2 regions of the Pseudoalteromonas sp. S4492 genome follow, and region 1 is predicted to be linked to the other one. Evidence: predicted binding sites of a transcription regulator. Region 1 holds the regulator's gene; the other holds the start of a gene.
What was found. The regulator sigma-54, encoded in region 1, starts transcription at its own class of promoters, with help from an activator protein. The targets are predictions, from matches to a motif close to GTTGGCACGNNNNTNGNNT.

Region 1 (3,180 bases):
GACCTGAAACAGTTGCTGATCGGTTGTAGCACTGCGTAACTGTTTACAAAATTCTTTATCTTTAAGTCTATCAGCAATTGTTGATAAGGTCTTTAGGTGAAGCTGACAGTCACCATCTGGTACGATGAGTGCCACAAATATATCAACCGGGCGGTTATCAATAGCATCAAAATTGATGGGTGATTCACTCACTATGATAAACGCATGGGGTTCATCGGCACCGCTCATTCGACCATGGGGAATAGCAATACCGCGACCGATGCCGGTGCTGCCTAGTTTTTCTCGGTTGAGCAAAGCATCTAGGATATCTTGTTGCGATAAATGAGGAAGCTGCTGGTGGGCCAGTTCGCTGATATATTCAAGAATTCTTTTTTTGCTATTAAAAAGGACCGCAGCTTTGCTGCAGTCCTGGTTAGTAAGTGAACTTAGTTTCATAATTTAATGTCGAGCTAATTTCTCTTTGTGTTTAATGACTTGGCGATCAAGCTTATCGATCAGTGAGTCAATGGCTGCGTACATATCTTGATGTTCTGTAGAAGCGAACAATTCGCCTCCGTTTACATGTAAAGTTGCTTCTGCTTTTTGGCTTAATTTTTCTACATCTAGAATGACATGAACATTATTTATATGGTCAAAATGCCTTTCTAGTTTCGCAAACTTGGTGTTTACATAGTCTCTTAATGAATCAGTGATTTCTACATGACGACCAGTTAAATTTAGTTGCATAAGCATTTTTCCTTCTATGTAAAACGTCTAAATCAAACTCTTGCGCTGATTAGACGGAGGTATTGCTAGAGACTCACGATATTTTGCAATTGTACGTCTAGCTACTTTAATTCCTTGCTCAGCCAATATATCTGCAATTTTACTATCACTCAATGGTTTAGCTGAGTTTTCTGCGGCCACTAACTTCTTGATTAAAGCGCGTATTGCCGTAGAAGAACACTCACCACCATTTTCGGTGCTGACATGGCTTGAGAAGAAATATTTCAACTCAAAAATACCCCTCGGGGTATGCATATATTTTTGCGTTGTTACACGTGAAATTGTCGATTCATGCATTTCGACCATTTCAGCAACATCATTTAGCACCATCGGCTTCATCGCTTCAGGGCCGTGCTCAAAGAAAGCTTGTTGTTGTTGAACGATACAGTTGGTTACTTTTAATAACGTATCGTTACGGCTTTCTAAGCTCTTAATAAACCACTTTGCTTCTTGTAAGTGAGAGCGAATAAATTGGCTGTCGCTACTCGATTTTACTGAGCGAGACATAGCCGCATATTGGCTGTTTACTCTAATCTTTGGCATACAATCTGGGTTTAACTCAACCACCCAGCGACCTTTTACTTTTTTCACTGATACATCAGGTATAACGTACTCAGACTCTTCGCGTACTATGCTATCCGCAGGCTTAGGATTTAAGCTGTGAATAAGCGTCATCACTTCTTTAAGCTCATTTTCTTTAAGCTTAGTCTTTTTCATCAAAGTGCGATAGTCGCGACTCGCTAATAATTCGATATGCTCAGATAAAACCATTTTAGTTTCAGCTAAATATGGTGTGCTAGCGTCAAATTGACGAAGCTGAATACACAGGCATTCTTGTAAACTGCGCGCGCCAATACCAACAGGATCGAATAATTGTATTCTTTTTAAGACCGCTTCAACTTCATCAAGTTCGATTTCTTCTTCATCGTTATTTTGATTAAAGCTTTCGACAATATCTTCACAGCTGATCGTTAAAATACCTGAGTCGTCTATGGCTTCTACTATGGCTACGGCAATCGCTTCGTCAGTTGGGCTAAATGGCGTGAGCTGTAATTGCCACATTAGGTATTCTTGTAGGGTTTCAGTTGATGCGCCTTGGTAAATAGACTCATCTTCAGGCATAGGTCCTGATGATGTTGATGGGGCAGCACTCATGTACTCGTCCCACGTGACGTCCATTGCTAAGTCATCACTTACGGTGTCTTTATTGAGGGCGTCACTGCTTTCTTGCTCGTATTCGCTAGGTGCTTCTTCTGCAGACGCGCTTAGTTGCATATCGTCAGATTCAGCTTTTTGCTCATTCTTACCGATACTTTCTTCGTTGTAATCAGCCTCTTCCACTTCAAGTAGGGGATTACTATCAAGCGCTTCTTGAATTTCTTGCTGGAGATCCAATGTACTGAGCTGCAACAAACGAATCGCTTGTTGCAGTTGTGGAGTCATTGTAAGTTGCTGGCCCATGCGCAGCTGTAATGATTGCCTCATGTATCCCTAACAATCCTTTTTAAGTTATCGATGACTGTGCTGTGACAGTTAAAAAATTATCGATTTATTGTCATTGTTATAAGTCTAGCAGATGCTCTAGTCGGTGGCGTAATGGTTACAGCCTGAATTGCTCGCCTAGATATACATCACGTACAGTTTGGTCAGCTAATACGTGCTCAGGTGTGCCTGATGCAATTAGCTCCCCATGAGAAACAATGTAGGCTTTTTCACAAACATCAAGGGTTTCTCTAACATTATGGTCAGTAATGAGTACCCCAATACCGCGGTTTTTTAGGTGCTCAATAATTTTCTTTATATCTAACACTGAAATTGGATCAACACCAGCAAAAGGCTCATCTAAAAGGATAAATTTAGGATTTGCGGCTAATGCGCGAGCAATTTCAACGCGGCGACGTTCGCCACCTGACAGCGCCATACCTTGGCTGTCACGGATATGTTGAATGCTAAATTCGTCGAGTAAGCTGTTTAGCGTTTCTTCGCGGGTGGTTTTATTTAGATCTTTACGGGTTTCTAAAATTGCCATCAAGTTTTGATAAACCGTCAACTTTCTAAAAATTGACGACTCTTGCGGCAGATAACCAATACCTAAACGTGCGCGGCTATGCATTGGTAAAAGCGTAATGTCGTTATCATCAATGCTGATTTTACCTTTGTCGCTAGGTACTAAGCCTACAATCATATAGAAGGTTGTCGTTTTACCTGCGCCATTTGGACCAAGTAAACCAACAATGCTGCCAGCTTCAACTTCAAGGCCTACATTTTTAACCACTTGGCGGCCTTTGTAGCTCTTAGCTAAAAGCTCTGCTTTTAATGTGCTCATGGTTGGCCTTTGTTATCTTTTTTGTTTTCAACTGGAACGAGGATCGTGTGTACGCGATCTGTTGAGTTTTCGTCTTTTTCTGCGCTGAT
Region 2 (3,180 bases), on a different contig from region 1:
TAATTCATCTAAACCAGCTAATGAAAAATAATCTAAGAAAGCGGATGTGGTAGCATACAACGCTGGGCGCCCTGGCACTTCTTTGTGGCCAACAACCCGAATCCACTCTCTTTCTAATAAGGTTTTAATAATTCCTGAGCCAACGGTCACACCCCGTACTTGTTCAATTTCACCACGGGTAATAGGTTGTCTGTAGGCAATCAAGGATAAAGTTTCTAGTAGTGCTCTTGAGTATTTAGGTGCGCGTTCTTGCCATAAGTTTGCCAGCCAAGGGGCTAAACTGGCACAGGCCTGAAACCTGTAACCGCTGCCAACTGCAACAAGCTTGATGCCTCGGGTTTGATAATGCGTTTGAATCTGTTCGATTGCATTATTAATGCGTGGCATAGATACGCTTAAATCAGCTAATACTGTCTCTTTTAAATGACGTTTAGACACAGGTTTTCCAGCAACAAAAATCGCGGCTTCTATGATTTCGACTAACTGTTCATCACTGATACGTTTTGTGGCCATTGCTACTAAAGGTCATTTTAAATCACTAACGCACTATTATGACAGAAGTCAGCCAAGGTTGGAAAAATTATTGTAAAAAAGCCAGTGTAAAACACTGGCTTTGGGGGATTTTTATGAATAAATATTGAAATTAGCTTTTTTTGACCATTTCAAGGGCATCATCTTCTGCCACATCGCTGCCATATTTGCTAATGTAGCTAATGAACTCGGTGCGACTTACACGCTTATCTTTGTTGCTATCCATGTAGCCAAAATGATTTGCGATGTCGTCGTCATCCGCTTCTTCAATAGAGATGTAACCATTTTTATCGTTGTCTAACGATTTAAAGTCACTTTCGATCGGGTCAAACTTAGCGATTTCTGCTTTAAATGCTGATTCAGACACCTCGCTATCTGTTGCCACTTTGCCTGTATTTAACTGCATGTAGGCGTTAAATTCTGTACGGCTAATTTGCTCATCCATGTTGGTATCGATGTTTGAGAAATGCTCCCAAATTGCATCGTCATCTGCTTCTACTTTCGAGATATAACCATCATGGTCGTTATCTAGGCTGCCAAAATCGCTGTCGATTTTTGCTAAAGAGTTACTTGCAGAACATGCTGATAGGCTTAATGCTGCTAAAATTGTTGATGCTAAAGTTAACTTGTTCATAAGACATTTCCTTGTAGTCGATTAGATTCAGTTAGACTATTTCAAGTTGAATGCCAAAATGCCTTATTGACTAAAATCAAGCACTTACAACTAAGTTAAGTTTTGGTTAAGCCTATGATTTAGAAAGCTTTTCATGGATTGCTGTAATTTTTTCATAAAAAAAGCGCTCCGATGAGCGCTTTTTACAAATCGCTAAAATGTCGCGATTAGATAGCTGCGTTTTGGTAACGCTTAACGAAATCTGTTACTGCTTCGCCATTACATTTTAAGGTATTTAAGTTACCAATTTTTTCACGCACAGGTGTTAAACCTTGCTTAAGTGCAGTAATACAAAGCTGAGTTTCTTTTTGCTCATTTTTAGCAAACACTTCAACAGCTGCTTTTGTTGCTGCTTCTTGTGATTGTGCTTTTTTAGCAATTTCACGGATATCTGTGCCGTTACATAAAATGCTTTGTGAAAAACGTGACATTGAAATGCCGTGTTTTGCTGCTTCTTTACGTGCAGCGGTAAACCCTTCGTTCGCACTTAAGCTACATAACTTTGATTCGATACGGTTATCAGCTGAAAAGTAGTGCGGGTTGCTTGCTAATGAGCCAAATGAGATACATGCAAGAGAAAGCATCACTAATTGTTTTTTCATGGTTTACCTTTAAATAGTACATAATATGAACGGGTGGTTTGCGCGCATTATATAAACAAAAATCAGTAGATCAACTGAATTATTTATTTAATTTAATAATTAATAATGAGTTAACAATGTCTTTAAAATAAGCAGCAATTGATCAACATTTACTCAATTTGATTTTCGTAATTTGCTCATGAATAAGCCCTAGTTTGATGATAGAATTGCGCTAAACGAATAATCAAAAATACAGATAGGTAAACCATGAAGGTAATCTCATTTAACATTAACGGGCTGCGCGCTCGTTTACACCAATTGCAGGCCGTAATTGATAAACATCAACCAGATATCATCGGCTTACAAGAAATCAAAGTGCACGATGAGGCCTTCCCTCTCGAAGACGTACAAAAAATGGGCTATCACGTTTATTTTCATGGTCAAAAAGCACATTACGGTGTGGCAATGTTATGTAAGCAAGAACCTAAATCTGTAGTAAAAGGTTTTGCAACCGATACCGACGAATCACAGCGCCGTATGATCAGCGTAACAGTGACACAAGAAAATGGTCGCGACTTAACGGTAATGAATGGCTACTTCCCGCAAGGTGACAACATTGCCCATGAAACAAAGTTTCCTTATAAGCGTCAATTCTATAAAGATTTAATGACCCATCTAGAAGATAACCACACGCCTGATCAAGATGTTATCGTGATGGGTGACATTAATATTTCGCCAACTGATCTCGACATTGGTATTGGTGAACCAAACCGTAAACGCTGGTTAAAAACAGGTAAGTGTTCTTTCCAACCTGAAGAGCGTGAATGGTTAAGCACGTTATTAAACTGGGGCTTTAAAGATACCTTCCGTGAACTTTATCCAGAAAAAACAGAACAATATTCGTGGTTTGATTACCGCTCAAAAGGGTTTGATGACAACCGCGGTCTGCGTATTGATGTGATCTTAGCAACCCCTGCTCTTGCTGAGCGTTGTGTTGAGTCTGGTATTGATTACGAGTTGCGCGGTATCGAAAAACCATCTGATCATGCGCCAATTTGGTCAACATTTAACGCATGATAGACACACTGCAATGGCAGCTCCCATTGTGGAGCTGTGTGGCTATAATAATTTGGCTCAGCTTTGATAAGCAAAGCGCATCACATTTGCTGGCAACACCGATAAGACAAGTGGGTGTACTCGCATGTGCCCTTGTACTTGCGGTACTGTGGCGTATTAAAGCAGGCATATTACCTGGCCTCGAATTGCATATTTTGGGGGTCACCGCAGTGACCCTAATTTTAGGTTGGCGACTGGCTATTTTTGCAAGTACCTTGGCGAGTTTGTTGTTAGTGCTGGTTGCACAATTGCCAATCAGTTTATTGCCTGTGCATTTGT

Region 2: a site for sigma-54 is predicted at 1,205-1,223, ahead of CWC28_RS18935 (EF-hand domain-containing protein). Genes of this name have one in related genera too.

What each region holds. Positions count from the first base shown of each region.
Region 1 is NZ_PNCP01000019.1:93,598-96,777, forward strand. Features, by position in the region: gene ptsN (PTS IIA-like nitrogen regulatory protein PtsN) at 1-435, opposite strand, end outside; gene hpf (ribosome hibernation promoting factor) at 439-726, opposite strand; gene CWC28_RS05965 (RNA polymerase factor sigma-54) at 754-2,250, opposite strand; gene lptB (LPS export ABC transporter ATP-binding protein) at 2,366-3,091, opposite strand; gene lptA (lipopolysaccharide transport periplasmic protein LptA) at 3,088-3,180, opposite strand, start outside.
Region 2 is NZ_PNCP01000064.1:35,950-39,129, forward strand. Features, by position in the region: gene scpB (SMC-Scp complex subunit ScpB) at 1-513, opposite strand, end outside; gene CWC28_RS18935 (EF-hand domain-containing protein) at 644-1,165, opposite strand; gene CWC28_RS18940 (hypothetical protein) at 1,372-1,806, opposite strand; gene xthA (exodeoxyribonuclease III) at 2,053-2,862, shown strand; gene CWC28_RS18950 (energy-coupling factor ABC transporter permease) at 2,859-3,180, shown strand, end outside.